DNA from 3 places in the Amycolatopsis sp. 505 genome. Region 2 is predicted to be linked to each of the others. Evidence: riboswitches for the same ligand, from Rfam matches in the RefSeq annotation. Region 2 holds a riboswitch; each other region holds the start of a gene.
The links. Region 2 has a riboswitch for S-adenosylmethionine ahead of H5965_RS30015 (ATP-binding cassette domain-containing protein). Riboswitches for the same ligand answer to the same signal wherever they lie in the genome.
Positions count from the first base shown of each region.

Region 1 (9,460 bases), on a different contig from region 2:
CTCGCCGTTGCCGACCTACCTGCGCACCGGGCTGCGCTACCTGCGGCCCGACCCGGTGCGGCGCGTCGTGCGGAAGGCTTACCTCGCGGCGCAACCGCGGCTGGCGGTGGCGCTGCGCGGCCGGCCCGCGGTGCTGCCGGCCAAGCTCACCGTGCAGTACCTCGACACCGCCGTGGGCGCGCTGCGCGTCCTGCGGCCGGAGCTGCCGATCTTCGGCTGGCTGCCGTCGGTCCACCGCGCCGCGGCCTACGGCGGCGTGCACACGGCGCGCCCGGCCGCGGCGGCGGCCATGGCGGCCTGGGGTGCTCGGGCCGGAGTTCCGCTGCTGGACCTGGAAGCCGTGGTGGGGGAGCACGTCCTCGGCGGCGAGGGCAATCCGGACGGCATGCACTGGGGCTGGAAGGGGCACGCCGCGGTGGGCGACGCGATGTCCGTGTTGCTGGCGCCGGTGCTGGCCCCCGGCCACGTAGGCTGACGGCGTGTCGGTCGCCGTAGTCACGGATTCCACCGCCCACCTGCCGGAGGGCTTCGCCGAACGGCACGCGGTCCGGGTGGTGCCCCTGCACGTCCTGGTCGACGGCGTAGTGTCCCTCGACGGCGTCGAGACCGGACCGGCGGCGGTCGCGGAGGCGATGAAGCAGCGGAAGATCGTCACGACGTCGCGGCCGACGCCTACCGAATTCGTCAAGGAGTACCAGGCCGCCTTCGCCGACGGCGCGGACGCGATCGTGTCGGTGCACCTGTCGCGCGAGCTGTCGGGCACCTGGGAAGCGGCGGTGCTGGCGGCGCAAGAGGTGGGGCCGGACCGCGTCCGCGTCGTCGACTCGCGGACTACGGCGATGGGGCTCGGGTTCGCGGCGCTGCACGCCGCTGCGGCGGCCAGCGAGGGAGCTTCGGCGGCCGCCGTCGAAGCCGCCGCGGTGACGGCGGCCGGCTGCTCGTCGACGTTGTTCGTCGTGGAGACCTTGGACCACCTGCGTCGCGGCGGCCGGATCGGCCCCGCGGCGGCGCTGCTGGGCACGGCGCTGGCGGTGAAGCCGGTGCTGCACATGTCCGAGGGCCGGATCCTGCCGCTGGAGAAGGTCCGCACGATGAACCGGGCGGTCGCGCGCCTGGTCGAGCTGGCGGCCCAGGCAGCGGCCGAAGACGACGTCGAGCTCGCGGTCCACCACCTGGCCTCGCCGGAGCGGGCGGTCGAGCTGGCGAACCGGCTCGAAGTGGCGGTGCCGCGCTCGGCGGGGTGCGTGGTTTCCGAGCTGGGCGCGGTCATCGGGGCGCACACGGGTCCCGGGGTGCTGGGGGTGGTCGTCCAGCGGACGGTCCCGCGCGCCACACTCCCGCAGGATTGAAACACCAGGTCCCGGGCGCGCCACCGGCAATCCATCCACAACACCCCGGTTGTCCACAGGACGCCCCACCACCCCTGTCGCACCCCTCCCCACGCCCCCTAACGTCGATCGTGTGTTCGAGCAGTCCGCCCGGGATCCGGGCTCACCCGTCAACGACCGGCTCTCCTGGCTGGCCGACCAGCTCTCGCCCGATGCGAGCACGGTCGGCCCGGGCGGCCGGCTGATCCGGCGCTGGCTGCCGGGCGGACCGGCCACGGCCGGCCGCCGCCGGTGGGCACTGGCCGGCGTCCTCGCCGCAGTGGTGGCGATCGTCCTGGGCGCGGTCGGGCTGGCGGGCGGCGGTCCGCCGCCGGAGCCCCCGCCCGCACTGCCCACCGCAAAACCGGCGGCCGAGGTGCGCGCGGCACCCCCGCCGGGCCTGGTGATCAGCGTGATCGGCCGCGTCCGGTCTCCGGGCCTGGTCACGGTGCCGCAGGGCGCCCGCGTGGCGGACGTCCTGCGCGCGGCCGGCGGCCCCGAGCCGGGAGCGGACCTGGCCACCCTGAACCTCGCCCGCAAGGTAGCGGACGGCGAGCAGCTGGCGGTCGGCGTCCCGGCACCACCACCGCCCCCGGACCAGGACCCGGCCTCCCCAGTGGCCGGCGCAAAGGTCGACCTCAACACGGCCTCGGCCGCCCAGCTGGACACCCTCCCGGGAGTGGGCGAGGTGATGGCCAAGCGCATCGTCCAGTGGCGCACAGACCACGGCGGCTTCACGAAGGTGGAGCAGCTGCGGGACATCGACGGCATCGGAGAGAGCAAGTTCGCCCGCTTGCGAGACCAGGTGACGGTCGGATGACCACCTTCTCCGTACCCGGCCCCCACCCCACCGGCGGCGCGGACTCCGGCCTCAACCAGCGACTCGCCGCCTGCCCACACCCCAGCGCGGCGTCGCCGGTCTCGTCCGACAAGCCGAGCCGCCGACGGGCGGCCGGATGCGGCAGGCCGGTCATCCGCGGGCTCGCTCGCTTTTTTTGGGCGGGCGATCGGATGAGTGCCTGCTGTCGCCGGCACCCGGCCGGGCGTGTGGCTCTCCGGTCGCATGGGCTCGTTCTCAGGCTGCGGCTCGCCGCTCACCTGCAGCCACGGCGCCTGTCGACCAACCCGCACCGCTCGCGGGTCGGCTGCCGGTGCATCTGGGAAGCGGTCCGCTCGCATGCTTTCGGGGGTGGCGGTCCGACGAGTACCTTCTGTCGTCGGCACTCGGCAGGGCGTGTGGCTCTCCGGTTGCGTGGCTCGTCCTCAGGCTGCGGCTCGGCGCTCACCTGCATCCACGGCGCCGGTCGACCAACCCGCACCGCCCGTGGACCGGCGGGTGCAGCGGGCCGGGTGCCGGTGCTTTCGGGAGCGGTCAGCTCGCTCCTTTGCGAGATGGCAGTCCTACGGATGCCTCCTGTCGCCGGCACTCGGCAGGGCGTGCGGCTCTGCGGTCGCGTGGGCTCGTTCGAGCGGCGGCTCGCCGCCCACCCGCATCGACAGCGCCGATCGACGAATCCACACCGCCCGTGGACCGGCGGGTGCAGCGGGCCGGGTGCCGGTGCTTCTCGGAAGCGGTCCGCTCGCATGCTCTCGGAAGGTGGCGGTCCGATGAGCACGGTGCCTTGTACCCGGCTGCCATGGCCGGCGCCGACGGTGTGGCCGAGACGGCTCCCTCGCGGGCGGTGGCCACCGGATGACCACCGTCCCGGGCACCGCGCTCCCGGTTCACCACAGCACGCACCAGCGGTGTGCCCATGTTCGCCGTCACGCAGGAGGTGACACCAGAATGACCACCCTCCCAGCAACCGACACCCGCCAGGACATGCGGCTCGTCCCGGCGGCAGCGGCCTGCTGGCTGGCAGCGCTGGCCGGCTTGCTGCTCGGCTGGTGGACGGCCGTCGCGACCGGCCTGGCCACCACAATGATCGCCGGCCTCGTCCTGTGGCGAGCCCGCAACCACCCCCGGGCACGCGACGCGGTAGCGGCCCTCCTCATCCTCGGCCTCCTTGCCGCCGGCCCGGTCGCTTGGCGAATCCGCGACGCCCAACGTGACGAGCTCCGCACGGCAGAAGGCCTGCCGGCCGCATTGCGAGTCGTCGTCGCCGAGCGCCCGAAACCCGTGCGTAGCGCTGGATACGCCGACCGCCAAGCAGGCGCCCGGTCGGTTGTCCTCGCGGCCGACGTCCGCACTGCCTCGGTCGACGGACGGCCGGTTCCTTCGTCCGGCCGCGTCCTCCTGCTGGCCCCCGTCGAGCAGTGGACGTCCCTGCTGCCAGGCCAGGAGGTGACCGCGAGCGGCCTACTGATGCCGCCGCGCGGCTCGGACCTGACCGTCGCGGTGCTGTCCGTACGCGGCCCACCGGCCGACCCAGGCCCTTCACCGTGGTGGCAGCGGGCTGCTGCCGAGCTGCGCACCGGGCTCCACGACCTGTGCCAGGTCCTGCCGGACGAACCCGCAGGTCTTCTCCCAGGCCTGGTGCTGGGCGACACGAGCGCGTTGTCCCCTCGCGTCGAGCAGGAGTTCATCTCCGCCGGCCTCGCGCACCTCACCGCGGTCAGCGGGGGCAACCTCGCTGTCGTCTGCGGGGCGGTCCTGCTCCTGCTGCGCTTGCTCCGGCTCGGCCCCCGGCTGTCGGCCGCCGCGGCCGGGGCGTGCCTGGCCGGGTTCCTCGTCCTGGTCGGCCCGGAGCCGAGCGTGCTGCGCGCCGGCGTCATGGCGGCCGTGGCACTCCTGGCCCTGGCGCTGGGACGCCGTGGTTCGGCACTGCCCGCGCTGGCCTTTGCGGTGTGCCTGCTGGTAGTGGCGGATCCGGCGATGGCCACGGACTTCGGTTTCGCCCTGTCGGTGTGCGCCACCGGCGGGCTGGTCCTGCTCGCGCCGCGCTGGGCCGGTGCCCTGGTCCGTCGCGGGATCCCGCCGGGGTTCGCGGAAGGGCTGGCCGTCCCGCTGGCGGCCTTCCTGGTGACGGCGCCGGTGCTCGCGGGCATGGCGGGGTCGGTGAGCCTGGTTTCGGTGCTGACCAACGTCCTCGCCGCGCCCGTCGTGGCCCCGGCGACGGTGCTCGGCGTGCTGGCGACGATCACCGGTCCGTGGTGGCCGGGCGCCGGGAAACTCCTGGTGCACCTGGCCGACCCCGAGGCCCGGTGGCTGATCGCGGTGGCCCGGCACGGTGCCCGGGCTCCCGGCGCGGTCATCGCCTGGCCCGGCGGCTGGGTGGGCGGTCTCCTGGCCGCCACCGTCCTGGCGGTGCTGGCGCTCGCGGTCCGGCACCGGAAGGTGCGGGTGCTGATGGCCGTGCTCGTCGCCGGTGCGCTGCTGGTGTTCGTGCCGGTCCGGGTGGTGGCGCCGACGTGGCCGCCGCGGAACTGGGCGATGGTCGAGTGCGACGTCGGCCAAGGCGACGCGGTCGTGCTGGCGACCGCCGAGCCGGGGCGCGCGGTCGTCGTCGATGCCGGGCCCGAGCCGGGGCCGGTCGACGAGTGCCTGCACCGGCTGGCGGTCGACCGGGTTCCGCTGCTGGTGCTGAGCCACCTGCACGCCGACCACATCGGCGGCCTCGCCTCGGTCTTCGACGGTCGCGCGGTCGGTGCGATCGCCGTCGGCCCCGGGCGGTCGCCGGGGTGGGCGTGGCGCCAGGTCGCCGCCGAGGCCGGTCGGCGGGCAGTGCCGCTGGTCGAGCTGAGCCCGGGGGAGCGGCTGGACTGGCCGGGCCTGGCGCTCGACGTCCTCGGTCCCCGTTATGTACCGGCGCGGCAAGACGGGCCGCAGGACGGCACGACGATCAACAACAGCTCGGTGGTGCTCCGAGCGGAAACCACGGCCGGGCGGGTCCTGCTGACCGGCGACGTCGAACTGGCCGCGCAGGCGGACCTGCTGGCCGACATCGGAGATCTGAAGGCGGAGGTGCTGAAGGTGCCCCATCACGGCAGCCGTTACTCGCTGCCGTCGTTCCTCGCGGCGGTGGCCCCGCGGGTGGCGTTGGTCAGCGTGGGGGCGGGAAACACGTACGGCCACCCCAGCAAGTCCACAGTGGACACGCTGGTGGCGCTCGGCGCGCGAGTCACCCGCACCGATTTGGACGGCGACACCGCGGTGGTCACCGGAACGGCGATAGTCCGGCGAGGCGAGCCGCGCGGCCCGCCGCGCCGCTGAGTGCCGGGGCGGGCCCGAAGCCCGCCCCGGCCGGAGCTCAGTAGCCGAGGGCCTCGTTCACGGCCGCGGCCGAGGGCGGCAGGGTGGCCTTGGGGCCGACGTGGTTCTCGATCGCGTCGAGGGTCTTGAGGCCGTCGCCGGTGATCAGCAGGACCGTCTCGGCGTCCGGGTCCAGCTTGCCCGTCTCGACCAGCTTCTTCGCCGTGGCGACGGTGACCCCGCCCGCCGTCTCGGTGAAGATGCCTTCGGTGCGGGCGAGCAGGCGGATGCCCTCGACGACCTCTTCGTCGGAGACGTCCTCGATCGCGCCGCCGGTGCGGTTGACGATGTCGAGCACGTACGGGCCGTCGGCCGGGTTGCCGATCGCCAGCGAACGGGCGATCGTGTCCGGCTTCACCGGCTGGACCACGTCGTGGCCCTCGCGGAACGCGGCCGAGACCGGCGAGCAGCCGGTGGCCTGCGCGCCGAACACCTTGTACGGGCTGGCGTCCACGAGACCGAGCTGACCCAGCTCGCGGAAACCCTTGTCCACCTTGGTCAGCTGCGAACCGGAGGCGATCGGGACGACGATCTGCGGCGGGATGCGCCAGCCGAGCTGCTCGGCGACCTCGAAGGCCAGCGTCTTCGAGCCCTCCGAGTAGTACGGCCGGACGTTCACGTTGACGAACGCCCACTTCGGGTGCTCGCCGGCGAGCTCGGTGGCGAGGCGGTTGACGTCGTCGTAATTGCCGTCGATGGCGAGGAGGTCACCGTCGTACACCGCGGTGGTGAGGATCTTGGCGCGCTCGAGGGTCTTCGGGATCAGCACGACCGACCGCCAGCCGGCGCGGGCCGCGGCGGCGGCCGTCGCGTTGGCCAGGTTGCCGGTCGACGGACACGCGAGCACCTCGAACCCGAACTCGCGGGCGGCGGCCAGCGCGACGGCGACGACGCGGTCCTTGAACGAGTGCGTCGGGTTGCCGGTGTCGTCCTTGACCCACACGCGCTTGAGGCCGAGCGCCTTGGCGAGGCGGTCGGCGCGGACCAGCCGCGTCGCGCCCGGTTCGGTGTTCGGGATCTCTTCGACGTTGGACGGAACCGGAAGGAGCTTCTTGTAGCGCCAGATGTTCTTGGGGCCGGCCTCGATGTCCTCGCGGCGGACGCGGCCGAAGTCGTAGGCGACCTCGAGCGGCGAGAAGTCTTCGGCGGAGACGAACTCCGGGGCGAGCGGCTGCCGGTGGCCCTCTTCCTTCGACACCAGTTCGACGGCGGGACCGAGATCCGGGGTCTTCGTGGTGGAGGTCGTGCCGAGGGTGGCGGTCATCGCGAGGTTCCTTTCCTCATCTGCCCCGCCGAAGCGGGCCGGAATTGGCACCGTGGTCGTCAGCTACCCCGCGATCGCGGGATGACGGGCTGTACGCCGGTTGCCGGGGCTTCGTCGGGCCGTTCCCTCTGCCCCTCTGGATGAGCGGTATTCGGTTGTCGGTGCCGCGCACGCCGGATCGTCCGGGGCGGGCTGCCTCGGCTACACCGTACGACATCGCGCTCGCGCCGTGCCACGGTGGCCGCCCGACATCACCGGAGCGGGGGCATCGGAGCGCAAGTGAGAGGATTCCCGGGTGACCGCGCAAGCCACCGCCCCGACCCCGCTGCAGCTGGTGCTGGGGGAGGAAGAACTGCTGATCGAGCGGGCCGTCCGCGAGACGCTCGCCGCCGCCCGCGCGACGGACCCCACCGCGGAGCTGACCCGCGTCCGGGTGTCCGATCTCACAGCGCCCGAGCTGGCCGAACTGGTCAGCCCGTCGCTGTTCAGCGAGGGCCGGGTGATCGTCCTCGAGTCGGCGCAGGACATCTCGCAGGAGCTGGCCGACGCCGTCGCGAGCTACCTGAAGGACCCGGCGGACGGGGTCGTGCTCGTCGTCGTGCACACCGGCGGTGGCCGCAGCAAGGCCGGCAAGTCGCTCCCGGCCGCGCTGAAGAAGGCCGGCGCCGAGGTCACCGAGTGCCCGAAGCTGACCAAACCGGCCGAGCGGGAGCAGTTCGTGCGCCACGAGGTGCGCCGGGTGGGCGGCAAGATCGACCCGGCCGGGGTGGCCGCCCTCCTCGACGCCGTCGGCTCCGACCTGCGGGAACTCTCCTCGGCGGCGACGCAGCTGGTCGCGGACACGGGCGGGACCGTCGACGCCGACGCGGTCCGCCGCTACCACCGCGGCCGCGCCGACGTCACCGGGTTCGCGGTCGCGGAGAAGGCCGTCAGCGGGGACCGCTCGGCGGCGCTGGAGTCGCTGCGCTGGGCGATGCAGCTGGGTGTCCCGCACGTCCTGGTCGCGGACGCGCTGGCCGACGCGGTCCGCACGATCGCCCGGGTCTCCGGCGCGGGCCGGGGCAACCCGAACCAGCTGGCGGGCGAGCTCGGCATGCCGCCGTGGAAGATCCGCAAGGCGCAGGGCCAGTCCCGCGGCTGGAACCCGGACGGCCTGGCGACGGCGATGCGCGTGGTCGCGCGGCTGAACGCCGAGGTCAAGGGCGCGGCGGCGGACCCGGGCTACGCGCTGGAGCGAGCGGTCCTCGAGGTGGCCGCGGCCAAGGGGTGACATGAAGAAGGCCCCGGCCGAAGCCGGGGCCTTCCCAGAAATCAACCAGCTCAGAGCGCGTTGACGCGCTTGGCGAGCGCCGACTTCTTGTTGGCGGCCTGGTTGGCGTGGATGACGCCCTTCGAGACGGCCTTGTCCAGCTTCTGGGCGGCGTCGCGCTGCAGCTCGACGGCCTTGGCCTTGTCGCCGGCCTCGGCGGCTTCGCGGACCTTGCGGATCGCGGTCTTCACCGAGGACCGGATCGCCTGGTTGCGCTGACGCGCCTTCTCGTTCGTCGTGATGCGCTTGATCTGCGACTTGATGTTGGCCATAGGGCAACTCCTGTTTCACTCGGTGAGATCGCCGCCGCGCTGAAGTGGCCCCGGTGAAACCGGGTTTCCTCCATGACGGAATGCCGCACGGGCAGCGAGCGACCACTCTAACAGCCGGGCCGCGGGCGTCCGGAGCCGGGAGTACGGTGGACGGCGGTAGTGCCTAGGGTTCCGTCGCCGGTCCGCGCTTCCAGCTCGACACAACCAGGACCGGTGGGCCTGGTCCGAGCGGCACCATCGGCGGGCCCGGACGGCCGGTCGTTCATCTGACGGGGCAAAAGCCTGGAGGACCCGGCTTTCGCGCGCGCGAAAACCCGAAGGGGTCCGATGAACGCCACCGCCTTGTCCCTCGTCCTCGTCGCGGCCGTCGTGCACGCCGCCTGGAACCTCGCCGCCAAGCGGATTTCTTCCGGTGGCACCCAGTTCGTCTGGCTCTACTACACCGTCGGCGCCGTCGCGCTGCTGCCGATCACGGTCGTCCAGCTCGTCGTCGAAGCCGACCGTCCACAGTGGAGCTGGCTGCTCGCCGCCGTCGTCACCTCCGTGCTGCACATCGCCTACGGCATCGTGCTGCAACGCGGGTACCGCGTCGGGGACCTGTCCGTCGTCTACCCCGTCGCGCGGGGCACCGGGCCGCTGCTGTCGGTGCTGGCCGCCGTCCTCGTGCTCGGCGAACGGCCCGGCCCGCTCGGCCTGCTCGGTGCGTTCCTGGTGATCGCCGGCGTCCTGGTGATCAGCACCGGCCGCAAGGCGGGTGACCCGCGGGCGGTCAAAGCGGGGATCTTCTACGGCCTGCTGACCGGCGCCGTCATCGCCGGCTACACGCTCTGGGACGCGCACTCGGTGACCGGCCTCGGCGTGCCGCCGGTCGTCTACTTCGGCCTCGGCTCGGTCCTGCAGAGCGTCCTGCTCGTGCCCGGCGCGCTGGCCGGGCGCGCCGAGGTCGGCCGCGTCTGGCGCGAGCACCGCCGGGAGGTGCTGCTCGTCGGGCTGCTGTCGCCGGTCGCCTACATCCTCGTGCTGTTCGCCCTGACGATGGCGCCGGTCAGCCTGGTC
Region 1 covers NZ_JACKQP010000006.1:353,139-362,598, forward strand. Annotated here, with positions in the region: gene octT (diglucosylglycerate octanoyltransferase) at 1-475, shown strand, start outside; gene H5965_RS23560 (DegV family protein) at 480-1,349, shown strand; gene H5965_RS23565 (ComEA family DNA-binding protein) at 1,462-2,187, shown strand; gene H5965_RS23570 (ComEC/Rec2 family competence protein) at 3,154-5,520, shown strand; gene thrC (threonine synthase) at 5,558-6,823, opposite strand; SAM riboswitch class I at 6,837-6,970, opposite strand; gene holA (DNA polymerase III subunit delta) at 7,119-8,093, shown strand; gene rpsT (30S ribosomal protein S20) at 8,144-8,404, opposite strand; gene H5965_RS23590 (DMT family transporter) at 8,732-9,460, shown strand, end outside.
Region 1: it holds a riboswitch for S-adenosylmethionine, as region 2 does, so the genes downstream of both, thrC (threonine synthase) here and H5965_RS30015 (ATP-binding cassette domain-containing protein) in region 2, are expected to answer to the same signal.

Region 2 (9,460 bases):
GCTCGGCCGCGGCGAGCTCGGTGATGAGCTTGAACCCGATGCCCTTCTGCTCCAGCACGGGCGCGAGCTGGTCGAAGGGCTCCCCCAGCAGCACCAGGTCGGAGCCGATCATGCCGAGCACCCGCACGGTGTCCTCGGCCCACTCGGCGAGGTCGGTGCGCGGGGTCGGCTGGTGCAGCATGGTGACGCTGCCGCCGGCCAGCCAGACGGCCTGCACGGTCGGCGCGATCAGCACCGGCGCGGCGGCCAGCACGGCGACCGCGCCCCCGCGTTCGAACCCGCCGGCCACCAGGCCACCGGCGATCCGCCGCGCCTCGGCGTGCACCTCGGCCCAGGTCCGCCGGACCGGCTCCTTCGGCTCCCCGGTGACCATGCCGCGCTGCTGCCCCCGCTTCGTCGCGGTGGCGACGAGCGTGTCCACGAACCTGCTCATAGCGGGAACATTACTGTCTGGACGTCAACATCCGCCGAGCAACGCGGAAACGAGGCCTCGAAGCCGGCGGTCCACCTGGTGCTGCCCGCGCAGCCGGACGACGACGAGGCCAGGGTGGCGGTCCTCGTCGATCGGGCCGAGCACGCTGGTCACTCCAGCAGCTCGGACGTCTCCAGCCAGCGGCCCTCGACGTCCTCGATCTCGCCCTGGACGCCCTTGAGCTCGGCGTTCAGCTCCATCAGCTTCGCCGGGTCCGTCGCCGCCGCCAGCAGGGCTGCGTGGAGCTTCTCCTCCTTCGCGTGCAGCTGGTCGAGCTTGCGCTCCAGCCGGCCGAGTTCCTTCTGGGCCGCGCGCAGGTCGGCCGCCGACTTCTTCGCCTCCGCCTTCTCCGCCGTCGGCGCCGCCGCGGCCGCCGGTTCCTTGGCGAGAGCGCGGCGGTTCAGGTACTCCTCGATTCCGCCCGGGAGGTGGGTGATCCGGCCGTCGCCGAACAGCGCGACGATCGTGTCGCACACCCGCTCCACCAGGTAGCGGTCGTGGGAGACCACGACCATCGTGCCCGGCCAGCCGTCGAGGAGGTCCTCCAGCTGCTGGAGCGTGTCGATGTCCAGGTCGTTCGTCGGCTCGTCGAGGAGCAGCACGTTCGGCTCGGCCATCAACAGCCGGCACAGCTGCAACCGGCGGCGCTCGCCGCCCGAGAGGTCCTCGACCGGGGTCCACTGGCGGGCCGCCGGGAAGCCGAGCTTCTCGCCCAGCTGCGACGCCGTCATCTCCTGCTTGCCGAACACCACGCGCCCGGCGACCTGCTCGATCGCCTGCAGCACGCGCAGGTCGCCGGGCAGGTCGTCGAGCTCCTGGCGCAGGTGCGCGAGCGCGACCGTCTTGCCCTCGATCCGGCGACCCGTCGAGCCCTCGACATCGCCGCCGAGCAGCTTCAGCAGCGACGTCTTGCCCGAGCCGTTGACGCCGACCAGGCCGATCCGGTCGCCCGGGCCGATCCGCCAGGTGACGTGGTCGAGCAGCGTCCGGTCACCCACCGCGTACGTCGTGTCTTCCAGCTCCAGCACGGTTTTCCCGAGCCGCCGCTTCGCGAACGCCTGCAGCTCGACGGAGTCGCGCGGCGGCGGGACGTCGGCGATCAGCGCTTCGGCCGCCTCGACGCGGTAGCGCGGCTTCGACGAGCGCGCCTGCGGGCCGCGGCGCAGCCACGCCAGCTCCTTGCGGGCCAGGTTCTGCCGCTTCTCCTCGGCCGTCGCGGCCAGCCGCGCCCGCTCGGCGCGCGCGAAGATCCAGTCGGCGTAACCACCTTCGTACTGCTCGACGCGGCCGTTCGCGACCTCCCACGTCAGGGTCGCGACGGTGTCGAGGAACCACCGGTCGTGCGTGACGACCACGACGGCGACCTTCCGGGCCAGCAGGTGGTCGGCGAGCCAGCGGACACCTTCGACGTCCAGGTGGTTGGTCGGCTCGTCGAGCACGATCAGGTCGAGCTCGCCGGTCAGCGCGGCGGCCAGGGAGACCCGGCGCCGCTCGCCGCCGGACAGGTTCGCCGTCGGGGTGTCCAGACCGATCGCCGTGATACCCAGGCCGTCCACAATGGACCGGACACGGGCGTCGGCGGCCCATTCGTGCTCGGCGCCGTAGCGTTCGAGCACGACGTCGCCGACCGTGCTGCCGTCCGGGAGTTCCGTGCGTTGGGTGACCACGGCCATCCGCAGATCGCGAACATGGCTCACCCGCCCTGAATCCGGCTCGGCGAGTCCGGAAAGGACTTCCAGCAGCGTGGTCTTGCCGCCCCCGTTGAGGCCGACGACGCCGATGCGCTGCCCGGCCGCGATGCCGAGGGAAACGCCGTCCAGCAGCGGGCGAACCCCGTAGGACTTGCTCACCGCCTCCAGGTTGACCAGGTTGGCCATCCGCTCAGCCGATCCTTTCCACAATGACGAACCGGGTCGCCACGACCTGAGTCGTGTCGTCCACGGTGAATTCCGGGTTCTCCAGGGCGGCGCGCACTTCCGCGCTCTGCCAGAACTTCGTGTGCTCCGCGCGCCACTCGGCAACGCTCGCGAAACCCTCGCCCTCGCCGAGCGCGTGCTCGATGTCCACTGCGGACAGTGGCAGGACACGTACCTCGACCGTTTCGATGACCGCCACCCCGGTGCCGGCGGAGTCGAGCACCAGCTCTCGCTCACCCACGAAGGGCAACGCTTCGCCGTCGTGTTCGTATTCCGCGAGCAGGGCCGAGGTCGTCGTCTTCTCCCCGGCCAGGATCGCCGCGACCAGCTTGTCGCGCAGCGGGCCGGGGAACGCGAACTCGGCGTGCTTCATGCGTGCACCCGCGGCGGCGCCGGGCGCGGCGCGTCGTCCCCGCCGACCACCCGGGCGCCGGGGACCGGGCCGTGGGCCACGCGGACCGTGCGGCAGACGCCGGCGCCCGACAGCTCGGCCGCGACCTCCACCGCCGACTGCGCGTCTTCGCAGAGGAACGCGCACGTCGGGCCGGAACCGGACACCGTGCCCGCGAGCGCGCCCGCGTTCACGCCCGCCCGGAGCGTGCGGCGCAGGTCGGGCCGCAGCGAGACCGCGGCCGCCTGGAGGTCGTTGCCCAGCAGCAAGGCCAGCTGGCGCGGGTCGCCCGAGGCCAGCGCCTCGACGACCGGCGTGTGCGAGCCGATCCGGGGCGGGTTGCCCGCCGCGCGCAGGCGGTCGAGTTCGCCGAACACCTTCGGCGTCGACAGCCCCTCGGCGGCGAAAGCCAGCACCCAGTGGAACGTGTGCCGCGACAGCACCGGGACGAGCTGTTCGCCGCGGCCGGTGCCCAGCGCGGTGCCGCCGTAGAGCGCGAACGGGACGTCGCTGCCCAGGCCGGCGGCGATTTCGGCGAGTTCGTCGCGGGTGACGTCGAGCCCCCACAGCGAAGCGAGTCCGACCAGTGTCGCCGCGGCGTCGGCGCTGCCGCCCGCCATGCCGCCCGCGACCGGGATGCCCTTGCGCAGCACCACCCGGACCTTCGGCTCACCGGTGCGCCCGACGTGCGCCGCGAGCGCCTCGACGGCCCGCCAGGCCAGGTTTTCGGGGCCGATCGGGACCGAGCCCTCCCCCTCGCCGTAGACCTCGATGCCGGGCTCTTCGGTGACCGCGACGGTCACCTCGTCGGTCAGCGACAGCGCCTGGAACACGGTGACCAGCTCGTGGTAACCGTCTTCCCGCAGGTCGTCGACCGAAAGGTGCAGGTTGACCTTGGCCGGGACCCGGACGGTGACTGGGGGCGGAACTACAGCGAGCACCCGACCAGCCTACGTGCCCGCGGAAACGCCCCGATGCGACCTGCGCATCGGGGCGTTCCCGGTGGAAAGCTCAGGCAGCCGCCACACCCTGCGGGCTGCGCGCGGTCTGCGTCACGTGCCCGCCGCGCTCGGCGACCCAGGCCAGCGCCGCGTCGGCCCGCTCGCCGCGGACACCCAGGCGGAACCGGCCGACCGGCGTGTCACCGATGCGGGTCAGGCCGCCGCCGATGGTGGCGAACTCGACGTCGAAGCGGCCGGCGGCCTCGGGCAGCAGCGCGCCCACCGAAGCGAAACCGACCAGCACGACGTCGGCCGAGCGGTCGTAGCGCGCCGCCTGCGAGCGGGTCGTCTCGATGGCCGGCAGCAGCGCCTGGGCGGTGCGGCTGGCCGGGTTCGAGATCAGGTCGAGCACCGTGCCGCGCTCGACGACCGTGCCGTCCTCCAGCACCGCGACGTCGTCGCAGACCCGGCGGACCACGCCCGCGTCCGGCGTCGTGACGACGATCGTGGTGCCCAGCTCGGAGCGCGCCCGGTCGAGGACGGCGAGCACCGCGCCGGCCTCCTCCGGGTCGACGCCGGCGGTCGGGTCGTCGGCGAGCAGCACGGCCGGGGCCGCCGCCAGCGCCTTCGCGACCGCGACGCGGCGCAGCTGCCCGGCGGACAGCTCACCGGGCCGCTGCGTGGCGCGCTGGGTCAGGCCGACGAGGTCGAGCAGCGAGCCGACCCGGCTGCGGCGCTGCGGGCCGTCGACGCCGAGCTGCTCGAGCGGGGAAGCGATGTTGCCGGCGATGGTGCGCTCGGCGATCAGCTCCGGCTTCGTGGAAACGACGCCGAGCTGACGGCGGATTTCGCGGAGGCGGCGGCCGTCGAGGGTGCCGGTGTTGAGGCCGTCGAGGCGGACGACACCGCGGTCGGGGCGCTCCTGCAGGGCGATGCACCGGGCGAGGACGGACTTGCCCGACCCGGCGGGACCGACCACGCCGAACAGCGAGCCTGCCTGGACGTCGACGCTCACGTCCCGCAGCGCGACGACGGAGTTTCCGTTGGTGGCAAAGGTTTTGGACAGGTTTTCGACGGTGATCACGAAGGCTCCAGAAAACGGGGTGCAGGCAGCGCGCAGCACCCGGCCGCAAGCGAGTTCCGTCCTGTTCGGACGGTGCATGAAGAAGAGGTGGACCGGCTCGGACTAGCTCAGTGGGAGCGTCGACATGCGGTCACGGAGCGGCGGCCTTCGTCGACAACGCGACGCCTGGTCAGGAGCAGGGGGCGGGCTACCCTCTTCATCGAAAACGGCCTCCATCGGTCCTGGCGGTAGCACCTGCCCTGTGGAGGGTGGTTGCTGCGACTTCGGCGAGCCAGGTCTCTCAGTCGCTCGGGATGGACGTATTGAGTAAAACCGATCCCGAGGAGCGAAAGCAAGCCCGTTGGCCCAGATCACACGAGTGGAGGTGTCCGAATCGCGGGATCACGGGCTTGGCGGGCGTATTTTCACGCCTCCACTGTGGAGCCGCTAGCGCGCGGCGGCGATGCGGGCGAAGTCGTGCACATCCAGCTGCTCGCCACGGGTCCTGGGGTCGATCCCGGCCGCCGTCAGGAGTTCGCCGGCGCGCTCGGCCGAGCCCGCCCAGCCCGCGAGCGCGGCCCGGAGCGTCTTCCTGCGTTGTGAGAAAGCGGCGTCCACCAGGCCGAAGAGGACGTCCCGGTCGTCGGACGCCGTCGCGTCGGCCCGCTCGAAGGCGACGAGCGCGGAATCGACGTTCGGCACCGGCCAGAACACCGAGCGTGGCACGGCGGCGACCTTGCGTGCGGGGCCGTACCAGGCGAGCTTGACGCTGGGCACGCCGTAGATCCGGCTGCCGGGGCCGGCGGCCATCCGGTCGGCGACCTCGGTCTGCACCATGACGAGACCGGTCCGGAGGGAGGGCACCTCGGCCAGGAGGTGCAGCACGACGGGCACGGCGACGTTGTAGGGCAGGTTGGCGACGAGAGCGGTCGGCTCGCCCAGTTGTTCGCGGGTGACGCGCAGGGCGTCCGCCCCGACGACGGTGAGGTTCCCCGCGGCCTCGGGCCCGCGTTCGGCGACGGTCTTGGGCAGCCGTTCGGCGAGCTTGGGGTCGATCTCGACGGCGACCACCCGGGCGCCGGTGGCGAGCAGCCCGAGGGTCAGGGACCCGAGGCCGGGCCCGACCTCGAGGACGACGTCGTCGGGCGTGACGTTCGCCAGCTCGACGATCCGCCGGACGGTGTTGGGGTCGTGCACGAAGTTCTGCCCGAGCTTCTTGGTCGGCCGCACGTCGAGTTCGGCCGCCAGCGCACGGATTTCGGCCGGTCCCAGCAGTTCAACCACCGCTGGAGCCTACTTGAACCCGGAATTCGCGTGATCAGAGGCGCATCTCGCGTGATTGGGGGGACGACACGCGTGATTGGAGAGCCGACACGCGTGATTGGCGGGTCGACACGCGAAACGGCCCCCGTCCGGGGAGGGACGGGGGCCGGTTCGAAGCGGTACTCAGGCCTTCTTGCCGCAGACCGGCCAGGCGCTGTAGCCGCCGCGGGCGTCGCGGACCTTCTCCGCGACCGCGATCTGCTGCTCGCGCGAAGCCTGGCTCGGCAGGTTCGCGTACTGGTCGCCGCCGTAGGCGTCCCACGTGCGCTTGTCGAACTGGAGGCCGCCGTAGTAGCCGTTGCCGGTGTTGATGGACCAGTTGCCGCCCGACTCGCACTGCGCGATGCGGTCCCACGCGGAGCCGTCGCCGATGTTCGGGGCCGGGGCTTCCTTGGTGCCGACGTGGACGATCTTCGGCTTCGGCTGGGTGATGACCTTCTCGGAGATGCTCTCCCGGCCGACCTCTTTGCCGTTCTTCTGCGTGACCTTGTAGGTCACTTCCTTCTCACCCGGCGTGCCGGGGTCCTCGACCTGCGTCTTGCCCTTGGCGAGGTTCGGGTCGTCGACGCGCTGCTCGGGCGGGTCGATGGACTCCTTCTGGACGACCGTCGAGACGCCGGTGCGGCTGATGTGCACCTCGGCGCCGTCGGTCAGCTTGACGTCCAGGCCGCCCTCGGCCTGGTCCTCCGGGCCCAGGGTGAGCTTGTACTCGCCCAGGAACTCCTTCGTCGTCACGGCCGTGGTCTTGACCTGCTTCGGCGCGTTGCCGCCGTCGTACAGGGTGATGTTCTTGAGCGTCTTGATCTCGACGGTCGCGCCCTGCAGCGGCAGCTCGCCGCTCTTCGGCATTGACATCCAGGTGCCGGCCTTGTCCATCTCGGTCATCCCGAGCTGGCTCAGCGCGTCGCCGAGGTGGGTCGCGCGGACCCAGGAGGTGCGCTCGGCGCCGTCGACGATCAGCTTCAGCTGGCGGCCGCGCTCGAGCTTGATGACGCCGCCGTCGCCGACCTCCGCCTGCGGGGAGGGCGAGAGCGAGTCGTGCTCGCCGACGGACAGGCCCGCGTCCTCGAGCACCTCGCCGACGGTGCCGCCGAAGGAGTGCACGGTCTGCTGGTGGCCGTCGACGTCGACGGTGATGCTCTTGTTCATCGCCAGCGCGGCCGCGCCGCCGCCGGCGACGCTGATCATGACGCTGAGGACGGCACCCTTGAGGAACCGGCGCTTCCAGACCTTGGTGGTCTGGCGGAGGCCCTCGTCCAGAGCCGCACGGCGCGCTTCGGGGGAAGCGGTGCGGTCCTCCTCGAGGCCGTCCGGGATGACGATCGGCGGCAGGTACGTCGTCTCGGCGTTGATGAGGCGGATCAGTTCGTCGACGTCGACGTCGATCTCGGCCATCATCGCGTCGGCATCGGGGCCGAGCGCGGCGAGGATGTCCTGCTGCGTGATGTTCGGGTCGTCGGAGAAGTCGAGCTGGCCGTACGCGGTGTCCTCGAAATGACCGCGTTCGAGGACGGCGGAGCGCGCTCCAGCCTGTCTGCTACCTGTCACCGGGGATCGTTCCCTTTCACGAGACGACGGTCGGGGGCGCCGTCTCTACGACTGGGCGTGACGATCGGCAACTGCTGAGCGCAGGTCCGACCGGCACGATCACGGGACAGTAACGGGTCGCGGCGGGTTGCGCAAACACCCCCCGGAGTGTCGTGATCTGGGTCACTCCATCAGGTGGACGAGCCGGGAACCCTGTTGTCGCAATGCGTTCAACCCGTTGTGACACTGGGGAGTCGGTAGACCCGCTCGGCGGTGGTCCGGACCGCTTCGGCGACTTCGTGGACAGCTTCGCCCCTGAGCGCCGCGAGGTGACGGACGGTGTAAGCGGCGCCGAACGGCTCGTTCGGCCGCCCACGGAACGGGTGGGGGGTCAGAAACGGCGCGTCGGTCTCGACGAGGTACTGCCCCGGCGGGCAGAGCCGGGCCGCCTCGTGAAGCCCCTTCGCGTTCTTGAACGTCACCGTGCCCGCGAAGGAAAGGACAAAGCCCGCGTCGACGCACTTGCGGGCCATTTCCGCGTCCCCGGAGAAACAATGGAAAATTACGGCATTCGGCGCACCCTCTTCGGCCAGGATGCGCAATACGTCGTCGTGGGCCTCGCGGTCGTGGATCATCAGCGGCTTGTCCAGCCGCTTCGCGAGGTCGATGTGCCAGCGGAACGCCTCCTGCTGGGCGTCGTGCGGCGAGTAGTCCCAGTAGTAGTCGAGGCCGGTCTCGCCGACGGCGACCACCCGCTCGTGCCCGGCCAGCCGCTCGATCTCGGCCTTCTCGGCCTCGCCGAACTCCTTGGTCCGGGTCGGGTGGATCGCGACGGCGGCCCAGACGCGACGGTCCCAGCCGGCGGCCTCCGCGGCCCAGCGGGCCGACGCGAGGTCGTCCGCGACCGTGACGACGCGGGCGACGCCGGCGCGCTCGGCGCGGTCGACCATGGCCGTGACATCGGCCGCGGTGACCGCGCCGCACGCGTCGAGATGGGTGTGCGCGTCCACCACCGACACCGGGAGCCGGTCCGGGACAGGCGGCAGCTCGCGCTTCTGATCACCCATGTGTTCTTCTCACTCCTTGATGATCGGCGCCCACTCGGGACCGGTCTCGCCGAGCGCCGGGTCGAGCTTGGTGAACAGCGGCGACGGCTTCTGCAGGGGCGTGCCGACCTCGATCGGCGTCGACTCCCACTTCGCCTGCTCGGCCGCGTAGTCGCCGGTCAGGATCGGGTTGACCCGGCCGTCGATGTCGAGGTCCTCGACCTCCTTGAGCTCCGGCTGGGCGGCCCAGACGCCGGTGCCGCCGAGGGCCTCGTGCACCTTCTGGGCCGAGTGCGGCAGGAACGGCGTCAGCAGCGTGTTGGCGTCCGAGACGACCTGCAGCGCGGTGTGCAGCACCGTGTCGCGCCGCGTGGGGTCGTCCTTGAGCTTCCACGGCTCCTGGTCGGAGATGTACTTGTTCGCCGCGGTGACGACCTTCATCGCCTCGGCCGCCGCCAGCTTGAACCGGGACCGGGCCAGGTGCGCGCCCGCGGTGTCAAACGCCTTGCGCGACAACGCTTTCAGCTCTTCGTCGGCCGCCGTCGGCGCCTCCGGGCGCGGGATGGCCCCGACGTTCTTGTGGGCCATCGAGATCGACCGGTTGACCAGGTTGCCCCACTCGTTGGCCAGCTCGAAGTTGGTCCGGCGGACGAACTCGTCCCAGGTGAAGTCGGTGTCCTGGGTCTCCGGGCCGGCGACCGAGATGAAGTACCGCAGCGTGTCCGGGCCGAAGTCGCGCAGGAAGTCCTCGACGTAGATCACGCGCCCGCGCGAGGTCGAG
Region 2 covers NZ_JACKQP010000008.1:448,146-457,605, forward strand. Annotated here, with positions in the region: gene H5965_RS29990 (fatty acyl-AMP ligase) at 1-433, opposite strand, end outside; gene H5965_RS29995 (hypothetical protein) at 458-586, opposite strand; gene H5965_RS30000 (ABC-F family ATP-binding cassette domain-containing protein) at 583-2,349, opposite strand; gene H5965_RS30005 (ASCH domain-containing protein) at 2,354-2,761, opposite strand; gene H5965_RS30010 (4-(cytidine 5'-diphospho)-2-C-methyl-D-erythritol kinase) at 2,758-3,720, opposite strand; gene H5965_RS30015 (ATP-binding cassette domain-containing protein) at 3,791-4,804, opposite strand; SAM riboswitch class I at 5,014-5,104, opposite strand; gene rsmA (16S rRNA (adenine(1518)-N(6)/adenine(1519)-N(6))-dimethyltransferase RsmA) at 5,231-6,067, opposite strand; gene H5965_RS30025 (transglycosylase family protein) at 6,230-7,654, opposite strand; gene H5965_RS30030 (TatD family hydrolase) at 7,864-8,700, opposite strand; gene metG (methionine--tRNA ligase) at 8,710-9,460, opposite strand, start outside.

Region 3 (9,460 bases), on a different contig from region 2:
CCGACGTCTACCGCAACCGCCAGGACCCGGCCGTCACGGTCGGTTTCCGCCTGGAGGGCAACGGGAACGACCTCGACGGCACCTACCTGCTCATCTGGACGACGACGCCGTGGACGCTGCCGTCGAACCTCGCCACGGCCGTGCACCCGGACGTCCAGTACGTCGTCGTGGAGAGCGAAGGCAAGCGGTTCCTGCTCGCCGAAGCACGGGTGGCCGCGTACGCGCGTGAGCTCGGCGAGGAGCCGACGGTCGTCGCGCACTACACCGGCACGCAGCTGCTCGGAACCCGTTACGCCCCACCGTTCCCGTACTTCACCGGCACCGAGAACGCCCACCAGGTACTGGCCGCCGACTACGTCACCACCGACGACGGCACCGGGATCGTCCACATCGCGCCCGCCTACGGTGCCGACGACAAGCTCGTCACCGACGCCGCCGGCATCCCGCCGGTCACCCCGGTCGACGCGCACGGCAAGTTCGACGCCACCGTGCCGGACTACGAGGGCCAGCAGGTCTTCGACGCCAACCCGAACATCGTGCGGGACCTCAAGAACGGCACCGGGTCCGCGGCACGGCAGGGTGCCGTGCTGCTGCGGCACGAGACCTACGACCACAGCTACCCGCACTGCTGGCGCTGCCGGAACCCGCTGATCTACCGCGCGGTCTCGTCGTGGTTCGTCGCGGTGACGCAGTTCAAGGACCGGATGGTCGAGCTGAACCAGCAGATCACCTGGTACCCGGAGAACGTCAAGGACGGCCAGTTCGGGAAGTGGCTGGAGAACGCCATCGACTGGTCGATCTCCCGCAACCGGTACTTCGGCACGCCGATCCCGGTGTGGCAGTCCGACGACCCGGCGTACCCGCGCACCGACGTCTACGGCTCGCTCGACGAGCTCGAGGCGGACTTCGGCGTGCGGCTGGACAACCTGCACCGGCCCTACATCGACGAGCTGACCCGGCCGAACCCGGACGACCCTACGGGTGAGTCGACCATGCGCCGCGTCCCGGACGTCCTCGACGTCTGGTTCGACTCGGGCTCGATGCCCTACGCCCAGGTGCACTACCCGTTCGAGAACGCCGAGTGGTTCGAACACCACTACCCGAGCGACTTCATCGTCGAGTACATCGGGCAGACGCGCGGCTGGTTCTACCTGCTGCACGTGCTCGCGACGGCGCTGTTCGACCGGCCGGCGTTCCGCACCTGCGTCTCGCACGGCATCGTGCTGGGCTCGGACGGCGCGAAGATGTCCAAGTCGCTGCGCAACTACCCGGACGTCAACGAGGTCTTCGAGCGCGACGGCTCCGACGCCATGCGCTGGTACCTGATGGCGAGCCCGATCCTGCGCGGCGGCAACCTCGTCGTCACCGACAAGGGCATCCGCGACGCCGTCCGCCAGGCCGTGCTGCCGCTGTGGAACTCCTACTACTTCCTCGCGCTGTACGCGAACGCCGAGGGCGTGGAAGGCCGGTGGCGCACCGATTCGGCGAACGTCCTCGACCGGTACGTCCTGGCGAAGACGCACGAACTGGTCACCGACGTCGAGTACGCGATGGACAACTACGACGTCGCGGGCGCGTGCCAGACCGTCCGGGACTTCCTCGAAGTCCTGACGAACTGGTACGTGCGCCGCTCGCGCGACCGCTTCTGGGCGGGCGAAGCGGACGCCATCGACACGCTGCACACCGTGCTGGAGGTGACTTCGCGGGTCGCGGCGCCGCTGCTGCCGCTGACCACCGAGGTCGTCTGGCGCGGGCTCACCGGCGGTCGTTCGGTGCACCTGGCCGACTGGCCGAACGCCAACGACCTGCCCGCGGACGCGGCGCTGGTGACGGCGATGGACCGGGTGCGGCAGGTGGCGTCGTCGGCGCTGTCGCTGCGGAAGGCGAACAAGCTGCGCGTGCGGCTGCCGCTGTCGTCGCTGGTCGTGGCGGCCGAGGACGCCTCTTCGCTGGCGCCCTTCGCCGACATCCTCCGCGACGAGGTGAACGTCAAGGCGGTCGAGCTGACCACCGACGTCGCCGCGCACGGCGGGTTCGAGGTCGCGGTCAACGCCCGCGCCGCCGGGCCCCGCCTGGGCAAGGACGTCCAGACGGTGATCAAGGCCGTCAAGGCGGGGGACTGGTCGTTCCAGGGCGGCGCCGTGGTCGCGGCCGGGATCGCCCTCCAGGAAGGCGAATTCGAACGCCGGCTCGTCGCCAAGGGCGGCGGCGCGGCGGCGGAACTGCCCGGCGGGTCCGGCCTGGTCCTGATCGACACCGAGGTGACGCCGGAGCTGGTGGCCGAGGGCCTGGTCCGCGACCTGGTCCGGGTCGTGCAGCAGGCCCGCCGCGACGCCGGGCTCGACGTCGCCGACCGGATCGCGCTCACCGTCGACGCGCCGGACGACGTCGTGGCGGCGGCTCGGACGCACGAGGGGTTCCTCGCGTCGGAGACCCTCGCCACGTCGGTGACCCACGGCCCGGCCGGCGAGGGCTTCGCCGGCACGGTCGGGGACGGCACGAAGGTCACGGTGTCGGTCGCGAAATCATGATTGCCGGGGGTGGCCGGTAGGGTGCAGACTCGACCGGCCACCCACGGGTGGCTCCTTGGGGGAGGGGAACCGGAATGAGCCCTGGCAAGAGACGCGGCATCCTGATCGGTGGCGCGCTGCTGGTCGTCGTGGTCGTGGCGGCCGCGTTCTTCCTGCTGAACAGCGGGGGATCGGCCCCGGAGGCCGCCACCGGCGCGACCACCGTGGAGAGCCCGGGTGCGCTCGACCCGAACACGGCGATCACCGAATACCTGCAGGACCTCGCCGAGAACAACCCGGACGCGGCGGGCCGGCTGACCGACGACAACGCGGCCGCCGCGGTCGCGCTGCGGGCCACCCGGAACACGCTGAACCCGACGTCGGTGGCCGCCAAGCTGACCGTCCTGCAGCCGTCCCCGGCCGGGGCGAACCGGACGGGCGGCACGTTCAGCATGTCCTGGACGCTGAAGCCGGGGCAGGTCTGGACCTACGACGTGCCGTTCGAGCTCGTGCAGAGCGGCGGGAAGTGGCTGGTGCACTGGGCGCCGTCGCTGCTGCACCCGAAGCTCGAGGCTGGCCAGCGGCTGGTGATCAGCACGGCCGCCCAGGACACGGTCGCGGTCGCCGACCGGGACGGCAAACCGCTGGTGATCAGCGGGGCCGGCGGCCCGCGGATGGTGGACGGCAATCCGGCGCCACTGCTGCGCTCGGCGTTCGTCGGCCAGGTGACGGCCGCGGCCGGCAGCGGCTTCGCCGTCGAACGCGTCGACGGCGGCGGCAAGAGCCTCGAGCGGCTGTACGGGAAGACGTCGGACGCCGACGCGAAGCCGCTCGTGGCGAGCCTGAGCCTGGCCGCGCAGAACGCCGCCCAGGCCGCGGTGGACGGCTACCAGGGATCGGCGATGCTCGTCGCCCTCGACACGGGCTCGGGGGACATCCTCGCGGTCGCGCAGAACGCCGCGGCCGGGAACGCGCCGAAGGCGCTCAACGGCCTGTACGAGCCGGGATCGTCGTTCAAGATCGCGACGTCGGTGGCGGCGGTCCAGCAGAGCGGCCTGAACGCGGGGTCGCCGGTCGACTGCCCGGGCGTCGCGACGATCGGCACGCGGACGGTCAAGAACGAGGGCTTCGAGCTGGGCGCGACGAACCTCCAGACGGCGTTCGCCCGCTCCTGCAACACCACGTTCGGCCAGCTCGCGCTCGCCCTGCCCGCGGACGGGCTGAAGAAGGCGGCCGACGAGCTGGGCCTCAACGCCGACTACGACATCCCCGGGATCAAGACCGAGCTGGGCAAGGTCGAGCCCGCGGCGAGCAAGGACGAGCAGGTCGAGGACGGGTTCGGCCAGGGCCGCATCCAGGCCAGTGCCCTCGGCGGCACGCTGATGGCGGCCACGGTGGCGACCGGCAAGGCGATCACGCCCCGGCTGTGGCACGACCTGGAGACCTCGGTCGTCAAGGGCTACTCGCCGCCGCCGGCGTCGGTGCTCGGGGAAGTGCGGAAGATGATGCACGCGGTGGTCCAGAGCGGCACCGGCCGCGCGGCGGCGTCGGCGGGCAACGTCTTCGGCAAGACGGGCACGGCCCAGTTCGGCGACGGCTCGAACGCCACGGGCTGGTTCGTCGGCTACCGCGGCAGCATCGCCTTCGCCGTGGTCCTCGAAAAGTCGAACGATTCCGGCCCGGCCGTCCAACTGGCCGCCAAGTTCCTCAAGGCCCTCTGACCCGCACCGGCCCGCAGCCGCCGTGTCGTCCATCCAGGTACGCGTGTCGTCCATCCAGGTACGCGTGTCGTCCGGCCGGGTACGAAGGTTCGGCCGTGGCCGACGGGTCGGGGCCGTAGCGTGGGGGCATGGAGACGATCGCGCTGGCCGAGGTGGCCGCGGTGCTCGCCGACCCGAGCCGGGCCACCATGTGCCTCGTGCTGCTGGACGGGCGGGCCTGGACCGTCGGCGAGCTCGCGAAGGCGGCCGGGATCGCGCTCTCGACGGCCAGCGAGCACGTCACCCGGCTGGCCGGTGCCGGCTTCGTCGCCCGCGTCAAGCAGGGGCGGGCCAGCTACGTCCGGATCGCCGACCCGCGGGTCGCCGAGCTGATCGAGCACCTGGCCCAGCACGCAGTGACATCCGGGGCGCTGCCCCGGGCCGGGGGCTCCGCCACCCGGAGCCCCCGAAAGGCTGCCGGTCACCGGCCGGTCACCGGCCTCAAGTCCTCCCTGCGCGCCCGGCGGCTCGGCTTCGCCCGGACCTGCTACGACCACCTCGCCGGCGAGCTCGGCGTCGCCCTCCGCGAGGGCATGCTCGCCACCGGCCTGGTCGACACCGCCGCCGGGCTGGCGCTGACCCCGCGCGGCCGCGACGTCCTGGCGGATCTCGGTGTCCCCGTCGCGGCCGGGCGGCGGCCGCTGCTGCGTGACTGTCTGGATTGGACGGAGCGCCGCGACCACCTCGCCGGCGCCCTGCCCGCCGCGCTGCTCGAGCGGGCGGTCGACGCCGGCTGGGTGGCCCGGGACGGTCACCGCGCGGTCAAGGTGCTGCCGGCAGCGGGGGAGCCGTTCGCCGCGCTCGGTGTCGATCTCGACGCGCTCAGTGGTGTTGCGGCGCCTTAACACACCGGGTGTCCGGCGCCGGGCAGCGGTACACGAACGAGTTAATCCACGTGCCTCACTATTCTGAGAGCCCCACGGCACTCGGGAGGAGGCGGGCATGGACCAGCTTCCCGTGCTGCTCGGCGTCGGCGGCGTCGTCCTCCTCGCGTCCGTGCTGGCCGTGCGCGTGTCGATCCGGCTCGGCCTGCCCTCGCTGCTGCTGTACCTGGGGATCGGCGTCCTGCTGGGCGAAGCCGGCTTCGGCATCCGGTTCGACAACCCCGGCCTGACCCAGTCGCTCGGCCTCGCCGCCCTCGTCATGATCCTCGCCGAAGGCGGGCTGACCACCCGGTGGTCGGCGGTGAAACCCGCGCTGGGCCGCGGGATCGCACTGTCCACAGTGGCCGTCGTGGTGAGCGTTGCGGCCACCGGCGCGGCCCTGCACTGGCTGCTGGGCCTCGACTGGCGGCTGGCGCTGCTGTGGGGCGCGGTGCTCGCCTCGACCGACGCGGCCGCGGTGTTCTCGGTGCTGCGCACGGCCGGGATCGGCAAACGGCTCACCGGCGCGCTCGAACTCGAGTCGGGGATCAACGACGCACCGGCCTACATCGCCGTCGTGGTCCTGGCCGAAGGCACCACTGTGGACTGGACGCTGCCGCTGCTGGTGGTCTACGAGCTGACGGCGGGCCTGGTCATCGGCCTCGCCTTCGGCTGGCTCGGCGGGATCGCGCTGCGCCGGGCCGCGCTGCCGGCGACCGGCCTCTACCCGCTGGCCACGGTCGCGGTGTGCGTCGTCGCCTACTCGTCCGGGCAGCTGCTGCACGCGTCCGGGCTGCTCGCCACCTACGTCGCCGCGCTGGTGCTCGGCAATTCGCGGCTGCCGCACCGGTCGGACACGCTCTCGTTCGCCGAGGGCCTGGGGTGGCTGGCCCAGATCGGGCTGTTCGTGCTGCTCGGGCTGTTCGCCTCGCCGGGCCGGCTGCTCGACGCGATCGTGCCGGGCCTGGTCGCGGGCGCGGTGGTGCTGCTGCTGGCGCGGCCGGTCTCGGTGGTGCTGTCGATGCTGCCGTTCCGCCTGCCGTGGCGGGAACAGGTGTTCCTGTCGTGGGCCGGGCTGCGCGGCGCGGTGCCGATCGTGCTCGCCATGATCCCGTTGTCGCAGGGCCTGCCGGGCGCGCAGCGGCTGGTCGACGCGGTGTTCGTGCTGGTCATCGTGCTGACGCTGGTCCAGGGGGCGACGCTCGGCCCGCTCGCGCGCACGCTCGGGCTGGCCAAGAAGTCCGAAGCGCACGAGATCGAGGTCGACTCCGCGCCGCTGGACGAGCTCGGCGCCGAACTGCTGCAGGTCCGCATCCAGCCGGGGTCGAAGATGCACGGCGTGTACCTGTCCGAGCTGCGGCTGCCGGTCGGGGCGACGATCAGCCTGGTCGTCCGCGACGGCGCCGGGTTCACCCCGCAGAAGACCAGCCGGTTGCAGGAGAACGACCAGCTCCTGGTCGTCACGACGAGCGCGGTCCGCGACGCGGTCGAACGCCGGCTGCGCGCCGTCGACCGGGCCGGCCGCCTGGCCCGCTGGAAGGGCGAATCCGGTCGCTGAGCACGCTCTGTGACCGGCGTCTCAGAATGTGCGACGGGGGTTGGCGCCCGGGCGCGCTCTCGGTTACCTTTCGAACCAGGTCATGAGTGCCAGCGCGAAGCCCCGGCTTGCTGGCCGGCAACCCTCCTACCGCGGTGGGGTGCCCCGGGTGAAGACCGGGCCGGTCGCGCCGTGCGACGGGCAAGCGCGGGCCCCTCGCCGGGGTCCCCCGGATCGCCGAGGAGGCACCCCGATGACTCTCGCCATCGACCGCACCCAGCTCGAAGCCCCTGCCGTTCCCGCCGTCGCCGGGGCGTCGCTGCGGGTTCCGCTGGTGACCGGCGGGGACATCGGCTACGCCAACCTCGACCACGCCGCGAGCGCACCCTGCCTCGACGCCGTCCGCGCGAAGGTCGACGAGTTCCTGCCCTGGTACGCCAGCGTCCACCGCGGCGCCGGCTTCGCGTCGCAGGTCTCCACCAAGCTCTACGAGCGCACCCGCGACGTCCTGCGCCGCTTCGTCGACGCGCGGCGTACCGACACCGTCGTCTTCACCCGCAACACCACCGACTCCTTCAACCTCCTCGCCCGCAGCCTTCCCCGGCACACCACGGTGGTTGTCTTCGACACCGAGCACCACGCCGCGCTGCTGCCGTGGCACGGCCCGAACGTCCGGCGGATCCCGACGCCGCGCACCCGCCTCGCCGCGGTGTCCGCTGTGGACGAAGCACTCGCCGAAGCCCCGCAGGGCCCGCGGCTGGTCGTCGTCACCGGGGCGTCCAATGTGACCGGTGAGCTGCTCCCGGTGGCGGAAATCGCGGCCGTGGCGCGGAAACACGGCGCCCGCATCGCCCTCGACGCCGCCCAGCTGGCCCCGCACCGCCGGATCTCGCTCAAGGAACTCGACGTCGACTACGTCGCGCTGTCCGGCCACAAGCTGTACGCGCCCTTCGGTGCGGGCGCGCTGATCGGGCGTGCCGACTGGCTGCGCGCGGCCCGCCCGTACCTCGCCGGCGGCGGTGCGACCAAGCTCGTCACCGAAGACGCCGTCGTCTGGAACACCGGCCCGGAGCGCCACGAAGCCGGCTCGCCCAACACCGTCGGCGTGTACGCGCTCGGCGTCGCGTGCGAGACCCTCGGCGAAAACTGGGCCGCGATCGAAGACCACGAGCAGGCCCTGCTCGCCCGGCTCCGCAAGGGCCTCGAGAGCATCCCGGGCTGCGCCGAGCTGCGGCTGTTCGACGCGCCGGTCGACCGGGTCGGCACGGTCAGCTTCGTCGTCGACGGCTTCGACCCCGGCTGGCTCGCCGCGGTCCTGTCCGCCGAGTACGGCATCGGCGTCCGCGACGGCGCCTTCTGCGCCCACATCGCGGCCAAGCGCCTGATCGGCCGCACCGGCGGCGACGGGCAGCAGGCGGTCCGCGTCAGCCTCGGCCTCGGCAGCACGGAGGAACACGTCGACCGCGTGCTCCTCGCCCTGCGGCAGATCGTCGCCCGCGGAGCTCGCTGGGAGTACGCGAAGGTGGACGGCCGCTGGGCCCCGGTCGGCGACCCGCGCGAGCTGCCGCCGTTCTGCTGAACGCCAGCCTGGGCCGATGGGGAGAGGGCCGCGTTTCTGGTTTCCGCTGGCACTGCTGGGGTTCGCGCAGCTCGGCTCGGTCGTCGTGCAGCTGCTGTGGCGCCGGAGCCGGGCCGAAAGCGAGTCCGCGAACCTCCTCCTCGCACCGGCGGTCCCGCCCGGCGCGACCGAGTACAGCCGCGCGCAGCGGTGGCCGCTGGACTTCCACGTCGGGGACAGCAGCCTCCCGGCCGGGCCGGTATGGCTGGTCACGCTCGGCGTGGCCGTCCTCGGCACCGCCGTCTGGTACGCGTTCGCCCGGCGGCCGGGCCGGGTGGGGTGGTTCGTCCTCGGCACGATCGCCGCGCTGCTCGCCGTCCCGCTGCTCGACCTGGTCGGGTCCTGGCAGTTCCGCCTCGGCGACGGCCTGCGCGGCCCGCTCCTGGCCACCCTCGGCCTGCTGCTGCTCGCCGCCTGCGAACGCAGCCGGTTCGTCCTGCTGACGACGGTGGCATTCGCCCTGGTCGCCGTGGTGCTCTCGGCGGACACGGCGGGCATGCTGGCCTCGGCGATGATCCTGCTCGCCGCCGCCTTCATCGCCCTGCTGCGGGGAAGCCCGCGCTCGATACCCTGACCCGATGGGGTGTTCACGGCGGTCCTGGTTCCCGCTGGCCGCGCTGGGGTTCGCGCTGATCGTGCTGGTGGCCGTCGACCTGGTCACGGACCGCCCCGAAAGCACGCTGGGGTACCAGCGGTCGCACGGCTTCGCGACCAACGAGCTCAACGGCACCGGCCTGGCGAGCGAGCAGAGAGCGATCGCCGCCGCCGTCGACGTGGTGCCCTCGGCGCGGCTCGGCTGGCTCGCCGGTCTCGTCTGCGTGGTGCTCTGCGTGGCCGCCTGGTCTTGGCGGCAGCTGCGGCCCGAGCGTCCCGGCCGGTTCCTGCTCGGCACGCTCGGGGCGCTGGCCGCCGTCCCGCTGCTCGACCTGGTCGGCGCCCTCCAGTTCCGGCTCGGCGGCGACGTCCGCGGCGCGCTCCTGGCGACGCTCGGCCTCCTGGTGCTGGCCGGCTGCGAACGCAGCTGGTTCCTGCTGGCCGTCACCGGCGTGTTCGCGCTGGTCGCGACGGTTTTCCTACCTCCAGCAGCCGGCGCGCTCGCCGCGGCGGGCGTCCTGTTCGCGGCCGCCTTCGCCGTGCTCCTGCGGCCGCGTCCGGACGGGCCCGCCGCCGCC
Region 3 covers NZ_JACKQP010000020.1:82,780-92,239, reverse strand. Annotated here, with positions in the region: gene ileS (isoleucine--tRNA ligase) at 1-2,531, shown strand, start outside; gene H5965_RS44785 (penicillin-binding transpeptidase domain-containing protein) at 2,606-4,231, shown strand; gene H5965_RS44780 (metalloregulator ArsR/SmtB family transcription factor) at 4,360-5,115, shown strand; gene H5965_RS44775 (potassium/proton antiporter) at 5,213-6,691, shown strand; SAM riboswitch class IV at 6,770-6,884, shown strand; gene H5965_RS44770 (aminotransferase class V-fold PLP-dependent enzyme) at 6,924-8,249, shown strand; gene H5965_RS44765 (hypothetical protein) at 8,266-8,862, shown strand; gene H5965_RS44760 (hypothetical protein) at 8,867-9,460, shown strand, end outside.
Region 3: it holds a riboswitch for S-adenosylmethionine, as region 2 does, so the genes downstream of both, H5965_RS44770 (aminotransferase class V-fold PLP-dependent enzyme) here and H5965_RS30015 (ATP-binding cassette domain-containing protein) in region 2, are expected to answer to the same signal.